4 regions of the Dechloromonas aromatica RCB genome follow, and region 3 is predicted to be linked to each of the others. Evidence: predicted binding sites of a transcription regulator. Region 3 holds the regulator's gene; each other region holds the start of a gene.
The links. Region 3 encodes sigma-54, which starts transcription at its own class of promoters, with help from an activator protein. Its sites were predicted from a motif close to TGGCACGCTTNCTGCTNA; they were not measured.

Region 1: the regulator sigma-54 is predicted to act here: its motif matches at 4,312-4,329, upstream of xdp1 (exosortase-dependent surface protein XDP1).
Region 2: the regulator sigma-54 is predicted to act here: its motif matches at 4,461-4,478, upstream of DARO_RS22405 (PEP-CTERM sorting domain-containing protein).
Region 4: the regulator sigma-54 is predicted to act here: its motif matches at 4,431-4,448, upstream of DARO_RS23380 (PEP-CTERM sorting domain-containing protein).

Annotation. Positions count from the first base shown of each region.
Region 1 is NC_007298.1:2,093,999-2,101,459, reverse strand. Features, by position in the region: gene iscR (Fe-S cluster assembly transcriptional regulator IscR) at 1-391, opposite strand, end outside; gene cysE (serine O-acetyltransferase) at 449-1,198, opposite strand; gene DARO_RS10020 (serine hydrolase domain-containing protein) at 1,332-3,098, shown strand; gene DARO_RS10015 (phosphopantetheine-binding protein) at 3,102-3,362, shown strand; gene xdp1 (exosortase-dependent surface protein XDP1) at 3,453-4,277, opposite strand; gene prsT (XrtA/PEP-CTERM system TPR-repeat protein PrsT) at 4,415-7,273, opposite strand.
Region 2 is NC_007298.1:2,878,876-2,886,336, reverse strand. Features, by position in the region: gene DARO_RS13785 (hypothetical protein) at 1-1,208, shown strand, start outside; gene DARO_RS13780 (hypothetical protein) at 1,280-1,828, shown strand; gene DARO_RS13775 (hypothetical protein) at 1,861-2,358, shown strand; gene DARO_RS13770 (hypothetical protein) at 2,380-2,580, shown strand; gene DARO_RS13765 (hypothetical protein) at 2,905-3,294, shown strand; gene DARO_RS22405 (PEP-CTERM sorting domain-containing protein) at 3,786-4,412, opposite strand; gene DARO_RS13760 (SOS response-associated peptidase) at 4,581-5,246, shown strand; gene DARO_RS22400 (PEP-CTERM sorting domain-containing protein) at 5,289-5,954, opposite strand; gene DARO_RS13750 (hemerythrin family protein) at 6,276-6,659, opposite strand; gene DARO_RS13745 (DUF4124 domain-containing protein) at 6,908-7,459, shown strand.
Region 3 is NC_007298.1:4,446,330-4,453,790, reverse strand. Features, by position in the region: gene DARO_RS21160 (high affinity choline transporter 1) at 1-870, opposite strand, end outside; gene DARO_RS21155 (pseudouridine synthase) at 942-1,598, opposite strand; gene DARO_RS21150 (hypothetical protein) at 1,601-1,744, opposite strand; gene recA (recombinase RecA) at 1,974-3,005, shown strand; gene recX (recombination regulator RecX) at 3,139-3,555, shown strand; gene lptB (LPS export ABC transporter ATP-binding protein) at 3,552-4,286, shown strand; gene DARO_RS21130 (RNA polymerase factor sigma-54) at 4,314-5,783, shown strand; gene hpf (ribosome hibernation-promoting factor, HPF/YfiA family) at 5,799-6,125, shown strand; gene ptsN (PTS IIA-like nitrogen regulatory protein PtsN) at 6,177-6,623, shown strand; gene hprK (HPr(Ser) kinase/phosphatase) at 6,633-7,461, shown strand, end outside.
Region 4 is NC_007298.1:4,021,246-4,028,706, forward strand. Features, by position in the region: gene DARO_RS19100 (EAL domain-containing protein) at 1-1,553, opposite strand, end outside; gene DARO_RS19105 (HDOD domain-containing protein) at 1,550-3,706, opposite strand; gene DARO_RS23380 (PEP-CTERM sorting domain-containing protein) at 4,525-5,109, shown strand; tRNA gene DARO_RS19120 (tRNA-Arg) at 5,621-5,697, opposite strand; gene DARO_RS23385 (hypothetical protein) at 5,875-6,078, opposite strand; gene DARO_RS23390 (HDOD domain-containing protein) at 6,097-6,354, shown strand; gene DARO_RS19130 (C40 family peptidase) at 6,433-6,933, opposite strand; gene DARO_RS19135 (NAD-dependent succinate-semialdehyde dehydrogenase) at 6,997-7,461, shown strand, end outside.

The DNA.
Region 1 (7,461 bases), 2.1 Mb from region 3:
CAACCAGATCAGCCAGCGTCACCGAAGACAGATAATCGAACATCTTTACATTCAGCGTTGTCCACAGATCGTGTGTCATGCACCGATGCTCATCGTGGCAATTTTCGCGACCGCCGCATTGTGTGGCATCAAGCTGCTCATCGACAGCACGGATAATGTCAGCCACCCGCACCAGTTCGAGTGGCCGGGCGATGCAGTAGCCGCCACCGGGGCCACGCACGCTATCGACCAGCTTATAGCGGCGCAACTTGCCAAACAATTGCTCAAGATAAGAGAGCGATATCTTCTGGCGCTCACTGATGCTGGCCAGTGCCACCGGGCCATCATCGCCGCGCAAGGCGAGGTCCATCATGGCCGTTACGGCAAAACGTCCTTTGGTCGTTAAACGCATTCCGAGCTCCTGCTAATAACCTAGTATTAAGGTCAACTATATATAAACCAGAGAAAATTAGTCAACTATTTTGCTCAGGTATTTCGGATCAAAGGAATCAGCCTGCTGAACTTCTTCATCGCACTTCACGCCTTGCGCCTCAAGCTCCTTGACCAGAGAGGCAAGACGACGATCCGTCTCGGACGCATGATCAAGCAGCGCATGGATGGCCTTGGCCAACGGATCATCCTGATTGCGAGCAACGGCATACGCAGAGAACCCCAGCTTTTCCGCTTGCGCCTCACGTTCGCGGGTTAGCTGGTCGATAATCCGGGCCGGGTTGCCAACGGCTGTAGCACCTTCCGGGACAGGCTTGGTTACGACTGCATTCGAGCCGACCTTGGCGCCGGCGCTGATGGTGATCGGGCCAAGCACCTTGGCACCAGCACCGATGACCACGCCGTTTTCCAGTGTCGGGTGACGCTTGCCCTTGTTCCATGAGGTGCCACCCAGCGTAACGCCATGGTAGAGCGTGACGTCGTCACCGATCACTGCGGTTTCACCGATGACGACCCCCATGCCGTGATCGATGAAAAAGCGTCGACCAATCGTGGCTCCCGGGTGGATTTCGATACCAGTCAACATGCGGGAAATATGCGCCGTAAACCGCGCCAGCCAGCGCAGGCGATGGCCCCACAGCCAGTGAGCCAGACGATGCATGATCAGGGCGTGAATACCCGGGTAGCAGGTAAGCACCTCCCAGGATGAACGAGCCGCCGGGTCGCGGTCAAAAACCGCACGGATGTCCTCACGCAGATGCCGGAACATGAAGCCTGATCTCCCTATACAAAGGAGGGCAATTTTAAAATACTCGACTGAATTTGTCAGCTATTTTCCCCGAAGACAAGCAGTGGTATCTGTTTATAATCCATTGCCATTGCAGCGAAAGCTCCCCCCTTTGATGAATCACCGCCTCGCCCCACTCCTTGCCGGTGTCGTTCTTTTGCTCAGCGGCTGCGCCACGCCTCCACCCGCATCACAAAACGACGTCCGCGGCGACTATGGCCATACACAGAAACACCTGGCCTGGCTGATCGACCGTGAGATGGCGCAAAACGAAATCACCGGAATCAGCATCGCGTTGGTCGATAACCAGCAGGTTGTGTGGCAACAAGGCTTCGGTTACGCCGATCTGGAAAACAAGACACCGGCGACACCAGAAACGATCTATCGAGCCGGCTCCATCGCCAAGGTATTTACCGCTGCCGCCACCATGCAACTGGCCGAACAGGGCAAACTCGACATCGACAACCCCCTGGCGTCTGCGCTGCCCGAATTCTCGATCAAGAGCCGCTTTCCCAATGCCGCCCCGGTGACACCGCGCAACATCATGTCTCACCACTCCGGGCTGCCATCGAATTTCCTGCGCGGTCTCTTCGTTCGCGATCCTGATCGCTTCGACTCGGTGGTTGAGGCCATCCACGACGAACATCTCGCCTTTCCACCCAACTACGTTTTTTCCTATTCAAATCTCGGCGTGGCGCTGCTTGGCGCAGCAATCCAGAAGGTCAGTGGCGAAGCCTTCGATATTTACATGCATAACCACCTCTTCCTGCCACTAGGCATGCCCCAGAGCAGTTTCGCCCAACGCCCGATCGCCAAGACCTACGATCGCAACAAGGAGAGCGAGGCTTTCTCGCTGCGCGACATGCCGGCCGCTAATCTGCTGAGCAATGTCGTTGACCTGAGCCAGTTCATGAAAATGCAGTTTGCCGACGGCAAGTCAGGCAAATATCAAGTGCTATCCGCAGCCTCCCTGCACGAGATGGTACGCATCCAGAACAAGGATTTCCCGCTAACCTTCAAGCAATACGTCGGCCTCGGCTGGATGATGAGCGGCATCGACATTCCCGGCGGTGGCCCGGTGGCCAGTCACGGCGGCTCACTGCCCGATTCGCACAGCATGATGGCCATCTTGCCGGAGCACAAACTGGGGGTTGTCGTTCTTTCCAACTCAGCCACCTCGCATGTCGCCGTCTCGAAAATCGCTACCGAGGCCCTACGCCTGATGCTGGAAGCCAAGACCGGCATTCGCCAAAACCCGGAACCACCAGTCCGTGCCGCCGAGCGCGCACCAAGCTCCGAAGAGTTGCGCCAGTTCGACGGCAATTTCGACACGATGGTCGGACTAGCCAGAATCAGCACAAAATCCGGTCAAATAGACGTTGACGCCGCCGGCCACCAATTCCGCCTGGTGCCACATGAAGATGGGCTGCTAACGATCAAATACAAGCTTCTCGGCATGCTGCCAGTGCGCGTTGGAGCTTTCGAGGACATCCACCTATCGATGGCCAATGTCAACGGGCGCCAGATCATCGTTGGAAGAATTGGAAACGAATCGCTGATCTTCGGTGAAAAACTAAAACCCTCGGTCATTCCCGAGCGATTCCGGCAAAATCTTGGCAATTACGAAATCGTCGGCAAGATTGATGGCCCATCGCCTGACAGGCTTTTGCTCAAGGAAGACCATGGCATGCTGATCGGCGAAGCCCACTTTCCCGAGGTTCCCGATCTGTTGTTGAGGATCGCTTTCCTGCCGGTATCCGACAACGAAGTGATTACCGCTGGCCTGGGTACCAGCCGGGGCGATACACTACGCCTGATCGAAGCGGGCAATGAAGCCATGCTGGGCTTTTCCGGCATTCAAATGCGCAAGAAACTGAACTAAAAAATGAACGAATTACATCTTGAACTGAAGACTTTCATTATCGAAACGATGAATCTCGAAGACATCACGCCGGCAGATATCGATGACGAAGCGCTGCTTTTTGCCGACGAAGGCCTTGGTCTAGACTCGATCGACGCCCTTGAGCTTGTTCTTGGCCTGAAGAAAAAATACGGCGTGATACTTGAAGCTGGCGATGAAAAAGCGCGCGAACATCTACGCTCGGTTGCCACGCTGGCCGCATTGATACAATCAAGCAGACAGTAATTTTCGGCAGCCGCTTACTTTCGGACGCGGCTTTCCCTCCAAGAAAAACGGCACCCAAGGTGCCGTTTTTCTTTTTAGCAGAAGCGTAGATTAGCGACGCTTGCGCAAACGGAGCAAGCCAATGAGGCCAACTCCCATCAATGCCAGCGAGCCAGGCTCCGGGGCCTTGTTAGTTGAACCACAACCAGCCGTACCCGCCGTCGAGCCAGCAGCACAGACGGTGCCACTAACCGTACTCAGCTTGACGTAGTCGAAGCCGCCGGTATTAGTCCCAGTGGCGGAAGCAACCAGAGGATTGAATGCACCGATCAACCAGTAAGAGGAAGCAATATTGCCCGCCGTATTAAAAGACTGGGTATAGGTACTGGAAGTACCATTCGTGTTTGCAACCACCGTCCAGCCATTTGCGGTCAGCTTGTCGTAGGTCAGCCCCTTCAACATGGTATCCACATTGAACGTGCCGGTTCCCGTGAAAGCCAACACGGTCAGGTCGGAGTCACCAGAAATCCAACTCAGACCCACACTAGTCAACTTGACCACCGAGGCACCAAAGTTGAGCAATGCCATATCGTAGCGCTGCTCGTTGTCTATCGCATGCTCAGGATTCACCCCTTCATTCAGGTCACAGTATGACCCACTCGAGCATGCATCAGCATTTGTAATGCCGCCATAATACACAGGACTAGCAGTCGTCCCCATATTGGTCTGCCCCACCCAAGTTGCATCTCGGATGGTTTGTGTAGCGCCATTATTGGCCGAGCTAGCAGAAGTATCGATTCCACCGGTGTTTGCCACACCGCTGATAGTGACCCCTGTGCTTGGAACCGCCCCTGTCAAGTTCCAAGTCACGGCTGAGGCCTCGCCTACGACAAGCAAGCTGACTGCCAGAACGACTGCTTTCAATTGGTTTTTCATTTTTTTACCCCAAAGGTACTTTGCTGATTCAATTTTAGCAAAAAGCGTACCTGAATAAATATTCCTTGAATTTCAATGAAATGGAAAACTTTTATTCACTAAAAAACAAATGTTGTAAAGAATCTCGACATCTGGCGCTATTCATTGACTACCCCCAACTCCCGCCGAAGTTGCCCGAATAAAGCAGTCCCTTTGAACTCGCCGGAGCTAGCGATGGCAGCCCGCAATTCCTCCTTCGCCTCATCGCGTCTGCCTGCCTTGGCCAAGGCATAGGCAAGATGGAAGCGAATATCGCCATTTTCAGGGCTACGCAAGCGTGCTTCTCGCAAGTACCTCAGCCCAGTTTCAAGTTGCTCCTTGTGCACCAGAATCCAGCCCAGGGTATCGGCATAGGCCGGATGATTAGGTGAAAGATTGATCGCCTTTTCCGCGACTTGCTGGGCAGAAGGATCGTTCATTTGCAAGAGCAAGTTGGCGTAGTTATTTAGCGAAACAGCATCATCAGGGTTGGCTGCAAGCAGTTTTTGATAAGCCTGTTTCGCCACAGGAAGCTGTCCCACACGGAACAAGATATCGGCCAGCGCTTTCTGGGCCCGCTGGTCCTCGGGGTGGGTTTTTACCCAGGCCTCGAGGAAGGCCGAAGCTTTTCCTGACTCACCCGCCCTCGTCTGCGCGTCGACCAAAGCCAGGGCATTGCCGCTGGTTTCTTCACGAGCCACAAGCTTGCGATAGCCGGTGACTGCAGCCTGATACTGGCCGCGCATCATGGCCAATTCTGCGCCGGCACGAATCGTCTCGACGTCGTTCGGGTGCTTTGAAGTCAACGTCCTGAGGGCCACATCAGCCTTGCCTGAATCACCGCGCCGCGCTTCAACCTGGACCGCCAGCGCGAGCGCAGCGACATCATCCGGATTTCCCTGAAGGGCCTTGGAAACGCTGTAGGCAGCGCCGTTAGGGTTGGCGGCCGCCAACTGCATACGCGCGATCGAGACCTGGGCCTTCGGATCAAATTCAGCTAGGCGCGTTGCGGTCGTCAGTACGTTACGGGCATTTACAGCATCCCCTGTGGCCAGGTAGGTCCGTGCCAAGGCCTGTTGCACCCTCAGACTTGTCGAGAACTTGCTAACCAGGGCCTTGGCTGCCTTGAGCGCCTGTTCTCCTTGGCGTTGATTGAGGTACAGATCAATCAACGCCAAGGTCGGACCAGGATCAGTACGCTGGACATCACCCGCCTTGGTCAGATGACGAATGGCTTCGGCCGGGCGCTCAGCCCGTTGTTCAAGCAGGCCGTACTCGAACAGCACCTGATAATCGTTACTGTCTTTTTTCAATAAAGCATCAAGACGGCGACGTGCCTCATCGAAGCGCTTTTCACCGATGTCCAGACGTACCAGATTCAGAACAGAGGGGGCAAAAGCGGCATCTTTGGCAAGCACCTGCAAATAGGCACTACGCGCCCCTGCTTTGTCTCCACTTGCGCCCTTGATCGTCCCCAGAAAATTCAGTGCCGTCAGATTCGCCGAGTCCTGTTTGACCATTGCCTCCGCGGTTTTCATCGCTTTGTCTTTCTTGGCCTGGCGCATGTAAAGCGTAGCCAGGGCCATCCCAGCACGAAAATCAGCCGGGTTGGCGGAAAATGCCTTTTCCAGACTGGCCAGCCCTTTCTCGGCCTGTCCCAGACCAAGCTGGCTCAAGCCCAGCGAGCGGTTCATGTCGGGGGAACCGGTGCGAGTTGCAGCCTTTTCCAGAAGGTCTGTCGCTTGCGCATAGCGTCGTTGGGCGAGATTGACCGTTCCCAGCAGGTACATCACCTGAGGGTCGTCCGGCGTAGCTCTTTGCAGGGATTCGAGCAAAGTCTGAGCACGACCGTAATCCTTTGCATCGGCATAAATCGAAGCCAGTAATTTTTTTGCCCCCAGATTACTTGGGCTGCGCGCAATGAGCGCATCCAGATACTCACGCGCCTTTTCGTGGCTACCCAGGCCGTAATGCGCCAAAGCGGCCGCCATCAACAATTGCTCGCGCCGCGCCAACCAGGCAGGAGGAAGACTGTCGACGGTCCGCGTCACCTCTTTAAGCGCTGCGTTTGTCGCATTGGCATCGCCGTGCAGACTGGCCAAGACAGCCCGAAGATAAGCCGCACGAGGCTCATCTTCGGCAAAGGTTTTCAGGTAATCAAGATCTTTTTGAGCATCGGCATTGCGCTTCAGATCGATCAACAATGCTGCACGAGCGATGCGTGCATCAACATGTTTCGGCGCCAGCGTCAGCGCCTTGTCATAAGCGGCCAGGGCTCCGTTGGCATCAAACGAAGCGTGCAGCACCGAGGCTTTGATATTCCAGGCCGAACCGTTATTGGGTGCCAGTTCAACGGCCTTGTTGGCCTTTTCCCTGGCCTGATCGAGTCTTCCGGCAGCCAACAACATCGGCACTTCAGCGATGAGCGGCAGCGGCGACTTCGGATCAATGGCCTTGGCATTCTCAAAACTTTGGACCGCAAGACTGCTCTTGCCAGATTCCAAGTAAGCATTTCCCCGCATGGTCAGCACTTCGACCTGCAATGCGGGAGGCAAACCGGAAGCTGGTATTTTTTCGATAACCGCTTCCGGGCGGCCTAGTGCAAGATAAATCTGCCCAAGCGGCAGGGCGACTTCTCCACGATTGACGCCCTGCTTGAGCGCCTCCTCAAATGCGGCTTCAGCCCCCTTCAGATCGCCATTTTTAAGTAGTGCTTTGCCGAGCAACAGGTGCGCTGCAAGCATTTTCTGATCTTGCTGAATGGCGTTTTTCAACTGAATGACAGCCGCAGGCATCTCGTTATTTTCATACTTGCGGAGTGCATCTTCGTAATAGCTCGCTGCTTTCTCAGGTGTTGCCTCTGCGATAGCAGAAAGAGCAGCAGTAAGAGTGACTGCTACGGATGCGCGAAGGGCAAAGCCTAGCCCCTGCCTAATCAGTCCCAGGCCGGACAGCTTGAGTAATTTTGGGTGCATCATTGCGTTCGTCAATCCGATTTGATGAGATCGCACGGCTGGTGCGTATCAATGGCAGTTTGGATGACACGATATTAATGATGATTAGGGGTTGCACGCTGTGCGTTTTGTCACGATTTCAGGCCAATAGTAAGAATATCATCCGGACGCCCGGGTACATAAATGGCATATTCTTAGGCAACAAATTGATT
Region 2 (7,461 bases), 1.6 Mb from region 3:
GCCAGAACACCAAGCAATTGCTCGATACCTTGGCAACGCTGCCGGGTGAAACCAAGAACGCTGCCGAACGCCTGATTCGTGGTCGCCAAGCAGGTCGTGCAGATCGTCTGATCGGCGCAGCCGAGGCTGGGCTTAATCCGACTGGCGCAAGGTTGCCACAGACCCTTGATGCCTTGGACGAGGCTCGCCGCGTCGCATCGGCACCGCTGTACGACCGTGTTCGCAACACCAGCATCCCCATCGATAACGACATGAATGCCATTCTCGGGCGGGCGCGAAGTGCTTTCAGTCACGCCAAGGAACTGGCTCGCGTCAATGGTCAGGCATTCGACTTGGATCAGGCCGCCCCAGAACTGAATACGCTGATGAACAGCCGGACTCCAAAGGAAATTCCGCTGTCGCAACTGGATACCTTGAAGCGCACCCTGTACGACATTGAGCAGGGGCATATCAACCCAGAGACAGGTCGGCTTAACGAGATCGGCAACGCCTACAAGAATCTGCGCCGTGAGTTGATTGGGAAGATCGACAACATGACTACGGACCCGGCAACCGGCCAATCGTTCTACAAGCAGGCGCGGGATGCTTACGCAGGCCCCAGCGAATTGCGATCAGCGGCCAATCTGGGCAATCAGGCCATGAGCAAGGATGCCTGGAAGATCGGCCAGATGACCGACGGCATGTCGGACTCTGAGCTTCAGGCTTTCCGCATCGGCGCTTTCGAGTCGCTTCGCAAGAAGTTCGGCACGGAAGGCGGGCAGACCCAGATCATGAAGATGTGGAAAGAGCCGGCGACAGCGGAGAAGCTGAAAGAGCTATTCGCCAATGAAGGTTCATTCCGCCGATTCGCGGCAGACGTCGCCAAGGAGTCACGCCTGAAGGGATTGGAAAGCGTCGGGCGTGGCTCTCAGACAGCGACCAGAGCTTCCGGAATGGGTGACTTGGACATGTCAGCGGTGGCTGATGCCGGAAACGTTGCAAGGTCAGCCGCGACCGGGAGCATCACCGGCATTGCGAGTGCGGCATCCAACCTCTGGAACCGGGTCAAGACGCCTGAATCCGTCCGTAACGAGATGGGCGACATCCTCATGTCGAAGGGCGTGAAGGGCGCCCAGAACATCAACGAGATTAAATCCATCGTCCAGCAAATCCGCGAAGAGAAGGCGCGCAAGGCGGCGCAAGCCGGAACGCTGGCAGGGCTGTTGTGATGGAAACGAACATTCAGCCAGCAACGCAAATCAACCAATCCAGTAATAGGAAATTTAAGGAGAAATACAGCATGAATACTGCCGGTGAAGCCAAGACTGAAGCCGCCCCCATTGAGGTGAAGGATACTGAGAGCGCCGCTGTGAAGCCGGTATCTAAGGCTGCAGCCAAAACAATCGAGAAAGCTGCGTATGACGTAGAAAGCATTCATGCCGATTTTGTTACCAACGCAGACAAGATTCATTTGCTGAAGGAAGAGCTAAAGAAACTTGAGGCACGGCAGGCGCTATACCGCAGAGTCATCGCGGGTCCAGCCCAACGCCTTATCTACGCATGGACTCAAGACTTTAATAATCAAGAGAAGCGCTTTATCAGGTTGCTGACTGAGCAGTACGAAGACAAGAAAGCGCAGTACATCGATCTTTCGTCACTCGGCGCTCTCTGGCACTTCAACAAGGATGCGATCAGCGATCAGCTTCCGGCCCTTGCGTTCGCTGTCGCAGGCCCTTCCGCGATGCACGAAAGCTGCCGTGATGCCGGTGGTTATTACCCTGTCGTGCCCCGAATTATCGAAATACGTGCCGAGCTTGAAGAGTTGGGTGTCGTTGATAAAACAAACTGACATAGCGCCAAACCACACACGAAGGAAGCATGATGGCAGATATCAATTACCCCGCTGAGTACGACACCCGTAGCGAATCCCAACGAGCCGACGCATTACCGCCGACATTCGGTCACGACGATCCTGAAGTCATCCGCTTGGTGAGGATTCGTGATGAGGTTCAAGAGCAATCGAAGGGGATTACAACGCGCTTTCAGCAGTTTGATGAATGGCGCTGCGGCTTCTATGCCAATCTGGAAAAGATCAGTTGCGAGATCGTAGAGATCGACCGGCGTCGCCCACAGCTTCTTGCTGACCTGTTTATTGCCGGTGAAGGGTTTGAACGGGATGACGAACAGCAACAACGTCGTGCTGATCTTCAGAAAGAAGTAGAGCGCCACAAACTGGCGGGGCCGCTACTCTCCAACTCTCGGCAATCGCTTGAACAGCAGAGTCAGGAAGGGCACCGCAAATACTCCAAGGCCTGCCAGGACGTAGATGCAAAGCTCGCCGAAATCCGCATGGCGCACATCGTTTCGCAGCGCCGCTGACACTCGACTAGTAGGGGTGACATGGAAGCGAAAGAGCAGGGCGGTGCCGCACGAATAAAGCGTTACCGGAAACGGCGCACAAGGATTGATTACTTCCCCAGTGAGATAGCCCTTGCAGTTATCGAGAAGTACAAGGCAGCAGGCTTGGACAACTGTCTGCAAGGAGTTATTGACCAGTTGGTCGTCGCCGGTAGCAAGGTGCTCAATCCTAAAAGACCCTAATCCTCGGCGGCAGTGATGTTAATAGATGTCAAGGTTTTGCCGGCGCTTGAATGTCCAAAGATGTCTATTTCCTACGCGCTAGTTTCTACGTAATCGGCGAGCAATCAGCCCAACAATCAGCCAGGTTAGTGCGATGGTTAGCGCGCAATCGGCAGATTGTTGAAAGATCTCAAGGTCTCGTCACTGATTGACAAAAGACACGCCCAAGTCTGCACAGACAATTCAAATGGCAATTGAGCAAGCCTTGGATATTGCCACTGGCAAAGCCTGTAAATACTGGCTACCCAGCCAAACTTGCGACATCTCTCTTGTACGGGGCTAGCTATGTCACATCAGGCAATCATCAGAAACGATGTCACCTTTGACCGTCCGCAAGCGCGGATTACCACCGACCAAATCCACGACCTAGCCAAGACGATAGACGGATCATTCACAACTTGCGATCTGTCTGACCTCCTTGTGGAGTCGGGCAAGTGTCGCGGCATGTCGTATGCGCAGATTGAACGGGCGGTACGTGGCGCGATGTCCTGGCTGGTCCTCCGTGAGATTGCCTACGTCGACGGGCAAATCAAGAAAATTACCGATGCCGGCGTTATCTCTAAACCATTTGTATATCGGCTGTACCTAGGCAGAACATGGGACAAGGATCGGCGTGAGGCAGTCCGCAGCAGTGCAGGTCTGAACTTGCTGGAACGGGCGCTCGGCTATTGCTGACACTAACCTGATTAGGTGGTCTACGGAGATCAAGGCCAGAACCCAGTGCAGTCGCAAACATGACTCCGAAACTGTTGGAAATCGCCAGGTGATCATATACTGTGATTTCATACAGTAAATTGGTCGTGAGATGCTTGTTGAAGTTCGCCTGATGCGTTGCCGTGGTCGTCGCCTATCCTGGCGAGATATAGACCATGGAAAGGTCTATCGCGGAGAACTACGCACTGTTTGTGCCGTTGGTGGTGGTGATCGTCCAACTGCTGCCAAGCTTTTGCGGCTTGACGGATTGGCCGGCAATCTAATCCCTGACCTTCACGAGCCGGCATTAACTGGATTTGGTACGGAGGTGTTTAACCTCAGAGGGATTGAGCGACTGGAGTTAGATGATGGTGTCTATGGAGTCGTTCAGGAGTGGCGTTGTACGCCGGTAATTCGCTAGGGGAAAAAGCAAACCCCGCCACTCGGGCGGGGCCATGTTGAGCGTTGATTGCTCAGGAGGTCTTGCGACGACGAGACGCGCTGAGTCCTGCTAGGCCAATGCCAAGGAGAGCTAGCGAAGCTGGTTCAGGGACCGTAGTGGAACAAACACCTGTACCAACTGCAATGCATGCACCATTAACGCTTACATCCAAGAGCGCTCCATTTGCACCAACAAATTTTCGCTCCGTACTCGGGTCAAGCCCCAAATCGAAACTACTGACGCCATTGGTATCGCCAGCATACGTAAATCTCGCCAACAGAAAACTATCAGCCTGATCGATTGCAATCGATGCCTCGTCAGCCTGGATGCTAGCTTGTATTCCCCAGTTACCGTCAGCAACGGTGTCAAAGTTGAAGTTTGGGTTGAATCCAAATGCGGCACCTAATTGTTCGAAGAGGGAAGTTGCATTCACACTGCGACTGGAGCCCATAACAGCGCCGTTATACAAAAAGTTTAAATCGACTGCAGTCAGATATTGGGAACCAAGTCCTGCAATACTCACATCAACGGTGGCGATATCACCAATATTGACGTGCTGTGATGATGGGGTGAATGTAACGACGATGGAGGCTGATGCAGGAGTTGCCGATATAAGCGTACCAACCACCAGCGCAATCGAAGCAAGTAGTTTTTTCATACGACCTCCCTACGGGTGCTTGTTAAACACTGAACTTCCAAAAATGGATAAGCATATTACGATCCATGAAAAATAAACCAATTAAATTCAATCGATTATGATTTATTGATCAACAGCATATTGATGGTGTGTAAAGTATTCCGACGCAACAAAATGACCTGACTGCTTATGTGCGGACGCTACGCCCTCTCAGCCACTGCCGGCCAATTGATCGAACACTTTCAGCTGCTCTCATGCCCTGATTATGAGGTGCGCTACAACATCGCGCCGACCAGCATCATCCCGGTGATTCGCTACAAACCTGACGCTGGCAGGGTTGGCCAACTGGTTAAATGGGGCCTGGTGCCATCATGGGCAAAGGATGCGAGTATCGGCGCCAAGCTGAATAACGCACGCGGCGAGACGGTAGCCGAGAAGCCATCCTTCCGGACAAGTTTCGCCAAGCATCGCTGCCTGATCCCGGCTAGTGGGTTCTATGAGTGGAAAACGGTCGAAGGAAAGAAACAACCGTATTACATCTATCCGACTGACGGTCTCTTTGCCTTTGCCGGGCTGCTCGCCGCGTGGAAAGCCCCAGACGGACAGACGCTCGTTACGACCTGCATCATTACCACCGAGCCAAATGAAGTGATGGTGCCGATCCACGACCGCATGCCGGTAATTTTGGGGGCGGATCAGTACGACGCTTGGCTTGATCCGCTAAATCACGATGTTGAAGCTCTGAAGCAGATGATCAGGCCATGTAGTGCCGAGAGGATGACTGCTTATCCGGTGAGTCCGCTAATTAACAATGGCCGAGCTGAAGGGGGGGGTATCGCTGAAATTGATGAATGAAAAAAGCCGGGAAACCCCGGCTTATCTTCAACTCAGACTCGATCAACTTTTCTTTAGGCGAGCGTAACCGAAAGCAGCTAAGGCAAGTCCAACCAAAGCAATAGATGTCGGCTCAGGCACGTTGTTCTGACCCCCTCCAGGGGTGAATGGTTGAACGTTGGTCATGCCGTTTGCGCCAACAGTGATGAAACCTGTTAAGAGGTTTTGGAAGGATTGATTCCTCAGCGAGAAACTCCCGCCTTGGACGCTTAGCTCTAGAGGCGTGCTGTTTGGGGAGTCGAATGTTTCGTCAAAGAAAATGCCGTTATAAACACCATTGTTGTATTGAATGGCGGGGCCGCCTTGAATGCCTGGGTCGCCGAAGCGGAATGTCAGGCTGCCAATATTCAATTCAAAAATGGCGCTGTTTGCTACGGTCGGAATTGCACCGATAGAAAAAACATTTGCGAAACCTGAGCTAGGAACAGGTACCGAACTATCAAAGATGAAATGGCCAGAAACGAGTGCAGGAGTAGCGCAGGTGTAACAGGATGTAGAACTAAATCCACTAATACCTGCAGCATTTAGTCTGCTGACAAAAGAGGATGTGACACTAAATAACCCACCACCAAAGTCGGCGCTCTCATAGACAGGGGCAGCCAAGGCGTTTGCGGTTCCTAGAAATAGAAACGCTATCCCTGCGATCAGCTTCGATAATTTCGTATTCACTGGAACCTCCTATGGCTTCAAGTAGAGAGCAATATGCCTCGACTCGACTGATGGTGTTGATTGTTCGTGGATCATCGATGCAACATCCGGGCCACGCCACTGGCTTTGTTGAGAAATCGAAATAGATTAATGGGTTATACGATCTAAAGTCAGGCAATGGCATTCCCAGTAGAGGTGAGTGTAAATATTCCCGACAGAATTAATCGGGTTTTCCACTGTTCTCTGTTGCTTGGCCTTCTGGCGTTTATTAATCGCCAATATCCATGTTCCACGGTCATATTGACCCGGCTCAGGATTCAAGGCGTCACGGTCAGTGATCGTTTATGCCCGATGTCCAATGTACGGCTTCAGCTGAAGATCAAACTCAACGACATGATGATTCACATAGGACGCCACACGCTTGATGATCTCTTCGAACGGCACCCCAAGGCCATGCATCGTCTCGAAATGAATCTCTGTCAGGTCTTCAATGATCTGCGTGTGTGCTAGTACATGTTCAGCCAACTCAGCGGCCGGCATATGAAGCCCAGCCATGTAGTGCTCTTCAGTCTTGAAGTGCTGATGAATCTGGATCGTCAGGCGGGAAAGCGCCTCGGAAAATGATTCATCACCAGAGTTGATCGATAGCAGGTGCTGGAAGGATCGGAATAGCTCTCGATGCTGATGGTCGATATTTGGTACGCCAAGTAGCAAGTTCTTGTTCATGCTATTCCTTGCGCTTCGTCACGGTGGAGATCGCCAGAAGGGCGCAAATAACCACTGCAAGCGGTAATACAAGGTAGAGCGCAACGTCCGCGAGCATGGTCTTTTAGTTACATGTGTTATTTGTATTAGATTTTGCTCCTTTTGTTATCTCTTTGGAATATCACTTATGTCATAGTCCGTGGGGTGTGGAGTATGGAATGAAATAACTCTGTCGGTTAGTATCGATATTCCATTTGATTGACTTGTCCATGCGAAAACTACTGTTAATCGCACTCACGCTGAGTGCTGCTTCTTCTGCCTTCGCCCAATATCGCTGTGTCGAGAACGGGAAAACCACATTCACCGACAAGCCGTGCGCCAGTGATGCAACACCAGCTATCCCCAAGGGGAATACCCCCAAAGTAATCGGCGATTCGGGCAATAGCGCCTATACGACGTGCTTTGGAGATTGGCGTGGACAAGTTCAGTATCAAGCCAGCTTTAAGGGGCAGCCGATTTCGGAAGCACACGCCGTGGTTCAGACGACCATATCGATAGACGCGCAAGGAAAAATCACCGGTTCCTCTCCGGAGAACGGCTGCAAGATGAAGGGGCTCGCCATGCCAGGCATGACGCCGATGGTATTAAGTCTCGACGTCACGCTTTCAGGATGTAGCTACCCAAAACTCAATCGCCGCCTGTTTGGCACGCTTGCTCTCAACGCAGCGGAGAAGCAGGTTCAATTCTGGATATACGCTCACCCTGTTGACTTGCTAAACCCCGGCTGGAGCTATGACGTCAAAGGGACGATGCGCCGATGAGG
Region 3 (7,461 bases):
ATCGGGGTCGATCAGCGTGGCCGAGTAGGCGATGAACATCGGCACGAAAGTGAAGCAGAAGTAGATCGAGGCGCCGAGGAAGGATCCCCACAGCGCGATTTTTTGGCTCTTGGCCGAGGTGATCCGCTGGAAGACGTCCTGCTGCGGAATTGAACCGAGCATCATGGTGATCCAGGCGCCAAGGAAGGTCAGCCACTGCCATGGGTCGGGCGGCGGGAAAAAGTCGAGCTTGCCGGCGCTCGAGGCATGCTGGATCACCGTTTCGATGCCGCCGGCCGGGCCGGAAATGATCCAGGCAATGAACAGCATGCCACCCATGATGACGCCCATCTGAACGAAATCGAGGATGGCGACCGAGAGCATGCCGCCGAAGGTGGTGTAGGTGAGGACGATGGCGGCGCCGAGGATCATGCCGGCTGTCTGGCTGATGCCGTCATTGGTGACGACATTGAAGACGAGCCCGAGGGCCTTGATCTGGGCCGATACCCAGCCGAGATAGCTGGCCACGATGCACAGCGTGGTCAGCACTTCGACCGTCCGGTTGTAGCGCATCCGGAAATAGTCGCCGAGCGTCAGGATGTTGAGCTTGTAGAGCTTGCGCGAGAAAAAGACGCCAGCAATGATCAGGCACATCGAGGAACCGAACGGATCGGCGACGACGCCGCGCAGGCCATCCTTGACGAAGGTGGCGGACACGCCGAACACCGCTTCAGCACCAAACCAGGTGGCAAACACGGTCGCCGTAACGACCGGCAGCGGCAGATGGCGGCCAGCGACTGCGAAATCCTTGGCGCTATGGACGCGGGTCGCGGCGAACAGCCCGATACCGATGGAAATGAGCAGGTAGAGAACGACGAACCAGATCAGCATGATCGTGCGATCAATGATGGTAAGAGGTTGAAAACGCGAGGATTATAAGGTTATTGTGTGTTTTCGCAGCGTCAAAACGGCGCGTCACTGTGAAATTGCACGGGGCTGCCGGTTGCCGGGTGGACAAAGGCCAGATCCATGGCGTGCAACAACAGACGCCCGGCCTTGCCATGGGCCTCGCCGCCATAGAGGTCGTCGCCCAGGATTGGGTGGCCGAGCGAGGCCATATGAACACGCAATTGGTGCGAGCGGCCAGTGATCGGTTCCAATTCAAGGCGTGTCGTATTGGCGACCGTGTCGTGGCCGTTGACGCGAAAGCGCGTCAACGAGGGTTTGCCGATCGTGAAGTCCACCATTTGCCGGGGGCGGTTCGGCCAGTCGCAGATCAGGGGCAGATCAATCTCGCCGACCTCCTCGGCCAGCAGTCCATCGACGACAGCGATATAGCGCTTGCTGACCTGCCTGTCCTGAAACAGACGTGACAGCTGCCGGTGTATTTCCTTGCCGCGGGCCAGGACCAGCAGGCCGGAGGTGGACATATCCAGTCGATGGACGCTGAGCGCATCCGGGTATTCGTTCTGGACGCGTGTCACCAGGCAATCGTCCATGCCAGCACCCCGACCGGGCACGGACAGAAGCTCGGCCGGCTTGTCGGCAACAATCAGCCACTCATCGGCAAAAATGACCGGCGAAATACCGGCCGGTGGCGGCAAATAAGCGATCGCCACGCTCAGAGCCGAACGCGGCAGCGGGCGTCCTTGAAAGGCGTCGGCTCCCAGGTCCAGCCGCTACCAAGCGAGGTCTGGTTGCAGACCCTCGTGCCGTCCAGCTGGCTGACCCACCAATACCAGGGGGCCGGTTCAGCAATTGCCACGGCAGACGCAAAAAACAGGGCAAAAATGGATAAGCATCTGATCAGCATGAAGAATTTTCTTGCCAAGAAAAGGTGGAACAATGTACTGTATTTATACACAGTAATTCTGAATTCGGTTCGGCGAGAAATATACCGCGTTCGTCGCCCGGCGAAACAAAACGATTCCTGCAATTTCTATTCCATCTTCGGCCCCTGTGCCATAATCCGCTCAAATTTTCGAGGTAACACCATGGACGACAACAAGGCAAAAGCGCTCGCCGCAGCACTGCAACAGATCGAAAAGCAATTCGGCAAAGGCTCCATCATGAAGATGGGCGATGCCGAAATCGACGAAGGCATTCAGGTCGTGTCGACCGGTTCGCTCGGTCTGGACATTGCGCTGGGCGTTGGCGGTCTGCCACGCGGCCGTGTCGTTGAAATCTATGGTCCGGAATCCTCCGGCAAGACCACGCTCTGTCTGCAGGTCGTGGCCGAAATGCAGAAGCTCGGTGGCGTTGCCGCCTTCATCGACGCCGAACACGCGCTCGATCCGCAATATGCCCAGAAGCTCGGCGTCAATGTCGGCGACCTGCTGATCTCGCAGCCGGATACCGGCGAACAGGCCCTCGAAATTGCTGACATGCTGGTCCGCTCCGGCTCAGTCGACATCATCGTCGTCGACTCGGTCGCCGCCCTTACCCCGCGCGCCGAAATCGAAGGCGAAATGGGCGACCAGATGGTCGGCCTGCATGCCCGCCTGATGTCGCAGGCCCTGCGCAAGCTGACTGCCAATATCAAGAAGACCAACACGCTGGTCATCTTCATCAACCAGATCCGGATGAAGATCGGCGTCATGTTCGGTTCGCCGGAAACCACCACTGGTGGCAATGCGCTCAAGTTCTACGCCTCCGTCCGCCTCGACATCCGCCGTATCGGCGCGATCAAGAAGGGTGACGAAGTCATCGGCAGCGAAACCAAGGTCAAGGTCGTCAAGAACAAGGTCGCCCCACCCTTCCGCGAAGCCATTTTCGACATCCTCTACGGCGAGGGTATTTCCCGCCAGGGCGAAATCGTCGAAATGGGTGTTGCCCACAAACTGGTCGACAAGTCCGGTGCCTGGTATGCCTACAAGGGCGAAAAGATCGGCCAGGGCAAGGACAATGCCCGTGAATTCCTGAAAGCCAATCCGGAAATCGCCCAGGAAATCGAAGCCGGCATTCGTGAGGCTGCCAGCACCAACGTGATCAAGCCGGTCAAGGCGGCCAAGGCAGCGGATGCCTGACCAGGCGTCGAGCGGAAGTCCCGTCGTTAATGACGGGCTTCGCGAGACAGAGCCCGACTCTGGCGCTGTCGAGCGCCGCTCAAAGTCAGGGCGAGGAAGCGCCGGGCTGCAGTCCGGCGCGACGCAGTTGCGCGTGCGCGCCCTGCAACTCCTGACCCGGCGTGATTACTGCCGGGCCGAGTTGAAGGCCAAGCTCGCGGCGCACGCCGAGTTCGAGGAGGAACTCGACGGCGTACTCGACACCCTGCAGGCCGAACGCCTGCTTTCCGATCACCGCTACGCCACCCAGCGTGTCGTGGCGCGAGCCGGTCGCTACGGAAATGCCCGCCTGAAGCAGGAGCTTCGGCAAAAAGGCGTCGGTGATGATGACATCGCCACCGCCTTGCCGGAAGCCGGCGACGAGACGGATCGCTGCCGGGCTATTTGGGCAAAGAAATTCGGCCATCTGCCGGAATCTGCCGAAGAGCGTGCCAAACAGATGCGTTTCCTGCAATATCGCGGTTTTTCCGGTGATGCCATTCGCCGGGTGATGCGCGGAGTCGATCAATGAATAGCCCAGTCGCCAAACTTTCGGCCAACAACCTGAAAAAACGCTACAAGACGCGGACGGTCGTCGAAGATGTTTCCTTCGAGGTCAAATCCGGCGAGGTTGTCGGCCTTCTCGGCCCGAATGGCGCCGGCAAGACCACCTGTTTCTACATGATCGTCGGTTTGGTGGCGGCCGATGGTGGCGAGGTCTACATCGACGACAACCGACTGACCCATCTGCCGATGCACAGTCGGGCCCGTCTCGGTTTGTCCTACCTGCCGCAGGAAGCCTCTGTTTTCCGCAAGCTGAACGTCGAGGAAAACATCCGCGCCGTTCTCGAATTGCTCAAGCTGCCTGAGGCTGAATTAAATGACCGGCTGGAAGGGCTGCTCAACGAACTGCACGTTGGACATGTCCGCCACGTCAATGCCTCTGCATTATCCGGCGGTGAGCGTCGGCGGGTTGAAATTGCCCGCGCCCTGGCCACCAATCCGCGTTTTATCCTGCTCGATGAGCCTTTTGCCGGGGTTGACCCGATTGCCGTGCTCGAAATCCAGAAGATCATTCGCTTCTTGAAAGAGCGTGGCATTGGTGTCCTGATCACCGACCACAATGTCCGCGAAACCCTTGGTATCTGCGACCACGCCTACATTATCAACGCCGGAAATGTATTGGCCGCTGGACGGCCGGCCGAAATCGTGGAGAATGAAAGCGTACGGAAGGTTTATCTCGGCGAGCATTTCAGGCTCTAACCGACAGACCCCACCCGACACTATCCGATGAAGCCCGCTCTCCAGCTAAAACTATCCCAGCATCTGGCGCTGACTCCTCAGCTCCAGCAGTCGATCAAGCTACTTCAGTTGTCGACGGTGGAAATGCAACAGGAAATCGAGCGTTATCTGCTCGAAAATCCCATGCTGGAACGCGAAGACGAGCATGGCGGGGATAATTTCTCAGCCGCCCAGCAGTTCGACGCGCCCCAAAGCAACGAAGGTGAGCGCGAGCAAAAGGTTGAGCGGGAAGAACGGGATGCCCGCGAGGAACGCGAGCAGGATGTGCCATCGGCTCCGTCGGAGGTGGACGATGACCGCTGGGCCTCCGATGCCGGGACCTTTACCGGCGCCGGTCGCGATGAAGACGACGATAGCGATTCCCGCGACATCCATGCGGCCAACGTCAGCCTGCGTGACCATCTGGGCTGGCAACTGGGCATGACCCAGCTATCGGAGCGCGACCGCAGTCTGGTGCGTTTCCTGATCGAAGCACTCGATGATGATGGCTATCTCTCGGCGCCGCTGGTCGAGTTGTGGGAAACCCTGCCGCCGGAATACGAAATTGAAATCGAAGAGCTGGAAATTGCGCTGCGCCATATCCAGAATTTCGACCCGATCGGCATTGGTGCCCGCAGTCTTCAGGAATGCCTGCAGCTTCAGCTCAAGGTTTTGCCGGTATGTGCCGAACGTACACTGGCCCTGGCTATTGTCGACAAGCATCTCGAACTGCTCGCCGCCCGTGATTTCGCCAAGATTCGTCGTCTGACAGGTTGCGATGACGAGGCTTTGAAGGCGGCGCACAGCCTGATCACCAGCCTCAACCCACGGCCAGCTGCCGGGTATGCCCAGATTGAAGCGCGCTACATCACGCCGGATGTGATCGTGAAGAAGCTAAAGGGCAAGTGGACCGCCTACATCAATCCGGATGCCTACCCTCGGTTGCGCATCAACCGTCTGTATGCCGAAATTCTCGCCAAGCAGCGGCGGGGCAACGGCAATCTATCTACGCAGTTGCAGGAGGCGCGCTGGCTGATCAAGAATGTCCAGCAGCGCTTCGAAACCATACACCGTGTCACGCAGACCATTGTCGATCGCCAGCGCCAGTTCTTCGAACACGGCGAAGTGGCCATGCGGCCGCTGGTGCTGCGTGAAATCGCCGATATTCTCGGCCTGCACGAGTCGACTGTATCGCGGGTGACCAGCCAGAAATACATGGCGACACCGCGCGGTATCTTCGAACTGAAATACTTCTTTGGCAGCCATGTCTCCACCGATAGCGGTGGTGCTTGTTCTGCTACGGCCATCCGCGCCCTGATCAAGCAATTGATTGCGGCTGAGGATGGCAAGAAGCCCTTGTCGGATAGCCAATTATCCGAAATACTAGGCCAGCAGGGAATCGTAGTTGCCCGACGGACGGTTGCCAAATACCGCGAGTCGCTCAACATCCCCCCGGTCAATTTACGCAAGACCCTGTAGAGAGAGGAGAAAAAAGTGAATCTGCAGATTAGTGGTCACCACATCGAAGTTACCCCCGCCCTGCGCGAATACGTCGAAAACAAGCTGGATCCCGTGGTCCGTCATTTCGACAAGGTAACCGGCGTTAGCGTCGTTTTGTCCGTCGAAAAGCTGAAGCAGAAAGCGGAAGTGACTGTGCACGTGCCAGGCAAGGACATGCATGCCGAAGAGTCCGGCGACGACCTGTACGCTGCCATTGATGCGCTGTTCGACAAGCTGGACCGCCAAGTTCAGAAATACAAGCAAAAGGTTCAGGATCACCATCGCGGTGACAAGCCGGGACTGATTGACGCTGCTGAATAAGCGCCGACAGGCCGCAGCCATGGCTGCGGCCTTGCTTTATTACCCTTCCCTATGAACCCTCTTATCAATCTTCTGACCGCTGACCAGGTATTGCTCGATCTTGAAGCGAGCAGCAAAAAACGGGTTTTCGAACAGGCGGGAATTCTCTTCGAAACTCGACTCGGACTGGCGCGCTCAACAATCTTTGACAGCCTCTTCGCCCGCGAAAAACTGGGCTCTACCGGACTGGGTCAGGGGGTCGCGATTCCCCATGGCCGGATTAAAGGTCTCAAGCAGGCAGCCGGTGCATTTATGCGCCTGGCGACACCTGTTCCCTTCGATTCGCCGGATGGTCGTCCGGTCGATCTTCTTTTCGTCCTGCTCGTTCCCGAGCAGGCTACCGAGCAGCATCTGCAGATTCTTTCCGAACTTGCCCAGCGTTTTTCCGATCGGGCATTCCGCGAAAAGCTGCAACTTGCCCCTGATTCTGCGGCCGTCCTTGCACTGTTTCAGTCCTGAGAAACGTCTGTGCGTCACGTTAACCTTGTACAGCTCTATGAGGACAACCGCGACAAACTGCTATTGAACTGGCACATTGGCCACCAGGCTGATCGCCGGATTGAAATCAAGGGGTCGAACAACTACGGCGCAGATCTGGTCGGCCACATCAACATCATTCATCCGGAACGTCTGCAGGTCCTGGGCCTGGCCGAATACGAATGGGCGATGCGCATTGGTGAGCGGCGTTTTGCCCAGATGCTTTCTGATCTGCTCGGTGCGCAGCCTCCAGCACTGATTGTCGCCGATGGTCTGACGCCGCCGCCGCTGGTTGAAGAAACCTGCATGCAGTTTTCGACGCCGCTGATCTTTTCACCGAAGCCCTGCTCGGCGGTGATTGATCTGCTCCGCATCTATCTATCGGCCCGTTTGGCCGATACCGTCAGCCTCCATGGTGTATTCATGGATGTTCTGGGCATGGGGGTTTTGATCACCGGCGATTCCGGTGTGGGCAAGTCCGAGCTCGCGCTTGAGTTGATCTCACGGGGCCATGGCCTGGTCGCCGACGATGTGGTCGAGATGGCCCGGATCGCACCAACCACCATAGAGGGGCGTTGCCCGGGAATGTTGCGCGATTTTCTCGAAGTGCGCGGCCTCGGCTTGCTCAACATTCGAACCATTTTCGGTGAAACCGCCTCACGCCGGAAAATGAAGCTCAAATTGATCGTACATTTGCAGAAAACCGTTGCTGCGGCAGATGCGCCGAGGTTGCCGCTGGATGCGCAAACGCAGGAAGTGCTTGGCGTACCGGTTCGCAAAGTGGTTATCCCGGTGGCGGCCGGGCGCAATCTGGCCGTCT
Region 4 (7,461 bases), 430 kb from region 3:
TCAGGGCTGATCAAGCCCTCTCGTGGATGGTGCCAGCGAATCAGGGCCTCAACCCCAACAGCACGCCCGACCGTCGCATCGATTTGTGGCTGGAAATGCAATTCAAACTGGTTGCCTTCCTTCAGGGCTTTCCGCAGGTCATTCTCGATGGACAAACGGTCAAGATGCGCTGTGTGCATGTGTTCCTGAAACACCACATAGCCATTCTTGCCCTGTGCCTTGACTTGGTACATCGCCATGTCAGCACAGCGAATCAAGTCCTGAGCATTCGTGCCATCATCGGGATAGATGGCTATGCCGATACTGGTCGTCGCCAGAAATTGAGTTTCAGCCACGACGAATGGCCGGCGCGTTTCCGAGAGAATTTTCTCGGCAACCACATTCGCGTCATCGCGGTTCGTCAGGGTCGGCAGCAAAGCAGTAAATTCGTCGCCACCTTGTCTGGCCAGGGTATCTCCTGTCCGCAAACAACGGCGGACACGGGCCGCAAACTCCCGGAGAAGTTGGTCCCCCACCTGGTGGCCGTAGGTGTCGTTGACCAGTTTGAAACGATCGATATCCAGAAACATCACAGCCAGTTTTTCTTCGCGCCGTGATGCCTGGGCTATCGCCATCTCCAGCCGATCCAGGAACAGGATTCGATTGGGCAACTTGGTCAGGAGATCATGAAACGCCTGAAATGTGATGGTCTCTTCCGCCTTCTTGCGTTCCGAGATGTCACGCGCCACGCCAGATGTCCCGAGGAACGCACTGGGTTGCCCAAATTGCTGGGTTTCGTATACGCCCTGCGAACTCAGGATGCTGGTCACCACCGCACCGTTGCGTAACGCGGGGGAGGACGGTTTGCGCCTGAAGCGCACTTCAAGGTTGCTGGTGGCTCGTTCGCCGACGCGCCTTTCAATGAAGGCATATTGAACGTGTTCGTAGTCCCGGGAATCGACCACCTGTGAGTAATGCTGTCCGGTTAACTCGCCGGGGGTATAGCCCAGCAAAGCGTTCACTCGACCATTGATAAAGGTGAATCGCCCCTGTGGATCCAGGGTAAAGATCATGTCTGGCGACTGCTCGACCAAGAAGCGGTGCAGGCGCTCAGAATGCTGCATTTGCGCCGAAATGAGTGCGTGCTCTTTCTTGCGCTGGCGATGAACCAAAGCTCGCTCGACGGCGATGATCATGTCGTCCGGATCGCAATCCTTGCGCAAGAACTCGAAGACCCGATGACGGAGCGCATGGATCGCCGAATCGATTGACTTGTCGGCACTGAACACGATCACATCGGTATCGATCCCGTGCGCGCTCATCCATTCCATGATCTCCAGACCGGAGATGTCTGGAAGTCGCAAGTCCAAAATGACGAGATCGGTCTTCCCCGCCTTTAGCTTGGCAATGGCTTCCTGTCCCGTGCTGGCTTCGTCGATGGAACGCTGATCGCTGTCGAGCAGCGCAGTGTAGGCACTCCGAAAGCGCGGTTCGTCATCTACGACCAGGATATTCTGCTGCGTTGAAACAGAGGGTATCCTCGCGAGCTCGTACAGTGCAGTAATCGCGTTCATGCACGCCCCATCAATGCGTCAGGCGAATTGCCGAGTTTTGGAATCAACAGCGCAATGCTGGTACCGACCCCGATCTGGCTGCGACAGGTGATAAGTATCCCTTCCTGTTTGGCCAGTCTGCCCACCACAGAAAGTCCGATACCACGCTGTCCAGTCTCGGAGATGGCTTTCGGGCGATAGATCGATTGAATCGTCTCTTCCGACATCCCCGGGCCATTGTCGTCGACACGCAGTTGGACATAGCCATTGCCGTCATGAATGATGTTGTCACTGACAGAAATTTTGACGCACTTCCCGGCGACTAGCGCTTCCGAGGCGTTCTTCCAGAGGTTCAGAACAATTTGCTTCAGGTTGTCCCGATTGACCTGAATCGGCATTGCCGTTTGCGGGAGCGTTGCCTCAAACCGTATCCCATTGTCTCTAAACAAGGAGTCAGCGTATAACAGCACGAAATCATTGAGGAGACTGGTCAGATCGCTATCCTGGGTTTTCGGGGCACCACTGAGGGCATGGGTCATGTGGCCAACGATATTGGCGACCCGATCGATTTCCTCGGTTAACACCACCAGCTCCTGGCGAACACCATCCTCCGGAAGTTTCCGTTCGAGAATTTTGAGGTAGCTCTTGATAATACCGAGCGGGTTACCGGCCTCATGAACGATCTGGCGTGCATGGTGGTTAAATTGATGGCTCAGTTCCGCCTCGACTTGCTGCCGGTGATGCTTGGCCTCCATCAGGGCATCGAGACTGATTGCGGCAATTTTGCCAAAGTTGGCCAACCAGGGTATTCGGCGCTGCAGACGACCATACTGTTTGGCCGACAAGCCGCAAATCATGACGCCAATGACGCGGTTGCGTGCCAGCATAGGGACGCACAGCAGGCCTTCAGTCGCTAAGGCCCGGGTGATCTGCAAGTCGAGCAAGGGGAGCGATTCAGGCTGTTCAAACGTTGTCCGTATCTGACGGCCGATGACCGCCGCGGCGGCCAGGGAGCGGGATGCAAGCAGGGGGATCGCAAGCTGCCGGAAGAGTTCCGGTTGAGCCCCCACCTTTTCGCCGGACAGTGCATCTCCTTTTTCAGTCGCCAACAGGATGGCCACTTTGGAGAGTTCGAAGAGAATTCGCGCGGACTCTCGCAAGGCCAGCAAGACTTCTGTGTCACTGCCCAGTTGGAACAAGTCCTGTTGCAGCGGTTGCAGCAACGCCATGCCACCGAGCATTGCGGTGAGATCGTCCTCTGCAGCACTTTCCGAAGCAGGCGAACTCACTGCAGGGGGCGACATCAGCCTACGGCGCTTGGGAAATACTTCGGGAACGGAAATTCCGATGGCCTCTGCAATTTGCCGGGTTCGCTGGATGGCGCGCTCTCGCGCAGCAATCAGGGCTGATTTCTCGACCTTGAGGCTGCTACCGTTGAGCGCCAAACCAAACTCAGGCGAATCTTCCATGCTTGCACTCAGCGCCTGAGCCATCCAGACGATCTGCGGCAAGGCTGTTGCCGTCTGAATTTGCCCTCCCGATGCATGGTGAAAAGACACACCATCGGCCAGCACGGAATCCAATTCCCAGTGGTCGATCAGCCACCCACCGACCTCGGCGTGCGTAGTGCCAAACAGCTGCCGTTCTTCAGTCAGCAATCTGGCATTGCCTTCCGCATTCACCATGAAGCGGCGATAGGGTTCGCCAATGGCCGACAGCAGAATAAGCTCACCAATATCGTGCAACAGCCCCGACAGATAGGCTTCATCAGGATGCGGGTAGCCCGCAAGCTCAGCAATACTTCGCCCGAGCTCGCCAACCAGGAGTGAATGGCTCCAGAAGTCGGCAACGTCAGCCCCCTCCAGCTTGGTGTCGCGTTCAAAAAGTCTCTGGATGGAAAGACAGGTGGCGAGTGAGCGAACCAGTCGCGTACCGAGAGCGATCAGGCAGGTTTCAAGATTCTTGAGCTCTGTTCCTCGGCGTAGCGCAGGTGAATTGGCCACGCGCAATATGCGGCTGGCCAACCCTGGGTCTTGCTCAACGATACCAGCCAAGTCACCCATCGTCGCCTGCTCGTCTTCGACAGTTCGCATCAGTCGCAACAGGATTTCGGGCGGCGACGGAATCCGACCGCTTTCGATTGCTTCGTGAACAGACTCGGGGAGACGGTGCATGCGTTTACTGGATCGAAGCTTGTCTAATTACGAACGAAAGAGATGACGATCTATCCATTGGCTTCAGGACATCAAGTGCAATCTACACTATCAATAGGTAAGGCGTATGAAAGCTCACTAACAATGATTCAGCACATAGCATACCTAACTTTAGTAATACCGATCGGCTACATACTAGACTATATTTATGCGAATTTGCTCGACCAGATGCTCTTCGGTCAGCCTGCAAAGCCGCAGCGATCAGGATCGAACAATGGATGCCAGGCAAGCAGTGAAGCCCTGAGGCGGGGTTTCCTCGGAGGTGACAATGGCATGGCCCAGATTGGCGTTAGGGTAGGCCGGAAACCCTTCTCCGATTTCCTGAGGGCATCGAACACAAGTTGTGACATCAGGATCTCATGCAGCAAGACAACCGTCCTGGTGCAGTTGCTTCGCCATCAATGATGGTTTTTCGAAGCAGGATTGCCTGTAAGGAGCATCACTCTAAGCCGTTAGCTGGTGGCGCGAAGGGTGTATGGCGGCTTGTTACTTGATGGTTTTTTGTCTTGCGCTTGGGAGCATTTTGGACGCTGACATCGAATCAATGCCCCCCTTATTTGAGCTGAATCTCAGACTAATTGGAGGGCATGGAGGACAAACGAATGGTGTCGGCAAATTTTACAGACACTTCGCGAAACATAGGGCACGCATTCGTAACCAACTGATTTTAATAAATAATTTTTGAAGGCATGCGATTTGCTTATATCCACCCCGCAAATATTTATCACGCCGTTGCGCTCGACGTTGTGAAACGAAATAATCGAAAAAGGGAGTAAATAATGTTTGGGGACTATATTAAAAAGTGTAGTTTTATCGCTGGGACTGCCGCTTTGATGCTGGCAAGCATGGGAGCACAAGCGAATTTGGTAACGAACGGTGACTTCGAGACGGGAAGCTTGGCCGGATGGGGCCAAAGCGGCGTAGGTAACAATTTTGTAAGTGGCTCCTTCGATGGCTATACGCCGTTTGGCAACTTTGCAATGTATATGGGATGCGTGGGTAATCTGTGCGGTAATACGCAAACCATCTCCACGACGGCAGGTGCTAGCTATTTGTTCGAGTTCGATTACGGCAGTGATGGCGCAAGACCAAACGAATTCATCGCAAATTTCGGTGGCGCCACGGTCTTCCACACGCTGAACGACACAACGAATACCCGCCCGGGGTTCACTCATGAGAGTTTCCTCGTCACAGCATCCAGCTCATCGACCGTAATTGAATTCCTCGGGCGAAATGATCCGGCGTATCAAGCGCTTGACAATGTGTCGGTGACTTTAGCCAATCAGGTCCCCGAACCTGGGGCACTCTCCCTTCTCGGACTTGGCCTTGCTGGTTTGGGAGCAACGCGTCGCCGCAAGCAATAACCTGAAATATTTCTCAGCAGACCCGCTCCGGCGGGTCTTTTCATTTTTAGCGCCCTGACCTACGGATAATTTGAGTTGTTACCATCGTAAGGTCTGAATTCTGGCAACTCATTCAATATCCGGAAAGATGTCACCCAGAAGTGAGCGGCCTGCATCGAAGGCGTCCTCACTAGAGATCATCTGAATTAACGATAGCCGTGCCGCATTACAAATGCTCGCCTATTAAAGGAGGCTGCCACTAATCAGGTCGCCATCAACGAATTATCCAAGAAGCTCGAGATGGCCAAGGTTGGCGGATTCAGACAACAGGCACTTGAGGCAATGTTGGCGAGATGGGGAGCCGGTACTAGTGTCTTTGCGTAAGGCCTGGATTTGCTAGACCAGGTCAGACTCGGCAATCGGAGCGTTACCAAGACCCAACCTTTTTTGCGCCGGCTTCTGCACAAACTCCATATAACGCAAAAGAGCCACCCAAACGGATGGCTCAATCACTTGATTTACAACGGAATTCTGGTGCGCCCGACTGAATTCGAATCAGTGACCCCTGCCTTCGGAGGGCAGTACTCTATCCAGCTGAGCTACGGGCGCATGGGAGGGACGCATTCTACCCCCAGCCTGAGCTTGCGTCCATGGCGCCAAAATAATGAGCCTGATCTGAAACGGCTGGCCAAAATCATTACCAATGATGCGGGGGATGTCAGCCTCGGCATTCAAGCTGGGCAATTCACCGCTTTGCGGCAGTGGCAACCGCGTCTCCAGCATTCGCTAGGCCGTAGAGCGCCTGGCCACAAAAAATACCGTCTGTTTCGTGGTGGCTTCCGCCTTGCGTTCGAGAATCAACGGTTTGCCGGCAGCCTTGATCGAGCAATTCTTGAAACGGACGATGCTGCAGGCTTTGGCATCCAGTCTGATTGCCCGCCACCAGTATGGCATTCGCCGGATGCGGCCTATACCTACGCGTTCTTCCATGATGTAGCGATACCATTGATGATGCGCCGTTTTCCGGATTACGCCGCGCTTCTGGACAAGTGCAAACTTGAAGGCTCAATGCTGACCGAGGCTGAGGAACAATATTTCCCCAGCACCCACCCGATCATTGGCTCCCTGCTGGTCCGCAACTGGGGGCTGCCCTCTATCCTCGGACAGGCGATCCGCTTTCAGCATGAAAAGGATGCCTACGATTTGCCGGACCGGACGCTGCCCGGTGGCACGCTTTCCTTGATTGCCGTCACGCAGCTGGCCTAGCACCTGCTTGGCGATGACCTGGATGATCTGCGTGGCCGTGTGGCCTCGGCCATCGAAGACGCGGCAGCCTGATCGACTTTAGTCGAAGAAGGTACGGGCGGCCTGGAAACGCTGCGCGTAGTAAGTGTCGCTCAGCCGGTCGATGCGAACCCGGCCGTTGGTCGACGGCGCATGGATGAAGCGCGTCTCGCCGATGTAGATGCCGACATGCGAGAACGAGCGATTCAGGGTATTGAAGAACACCAGATCGCCCGGCCGCAGCTCTGCCCGATCGATCGGTTTGCCGTTGCGGGCGATATCTGCCGCGCTGCCCTGCACCCTGAGCCCCGCCGCCTGCCCGTAGATATAGCTGACCATGCCGCTGCAATCGAGACCGGCCTCCGGATTTTTGCCGCCGAAGCGGTAACCGGTATCGATCAGCCCCATGGCGTAGAAAACCACCTCGGTGCCCTTCTCACTGACCGGACGCGATGCTTGCGCTATAGTTTCCGTCGAGGCGGAAGAGCGCGGCCCTGGGCTGCCGCAAGCGGCAAGCAGCAAGGCTGAAAGGGAGAGCAGAATCAGGGCTGGAATACGCATTTAGCTAAAGCACTTTCTTGGATCAATACATAACTTACAGTTTTTACAGGAATTTTCAAGACCATGAATTTACAGAACACTGAATTGCTACGGTCAACCAACCTGATTGGCGGAATATGGGCCAGGGCCGATGACGGCGCCCAGCTGGCGGTGATCAACCCGGCGACCGGGGAAAAGCTGGCCGATGTACCGCTCTGCGGCGCCACCGAAACCCGCCGCGCCATCGACGCAGCCAATGCCGCCTGGCCGGCTTGGCGTGCCCTGACCGCACGTCGCCGTTCCCAATTGTTGCAAGCCTGGTTCAGCCTGATCATCAAGAATGCCGACGACCTGGCCCAGCTGGTCACAGCCGAATGCGGCAAGCCGTTGCAGGAAGCCAAGGGCGAGGTGATCTACGGCGCCTCCTTTGTCGAGTGGTTTGCCGAAGAGGGCAAGCGCACCTACGGCGAGAGCATCCCGAGCCCGGCTGCGAACACGCGCCTGCTGGTCATCAAGCAGCCGATCGGCGTCTGTGCGGCAATCACGCCC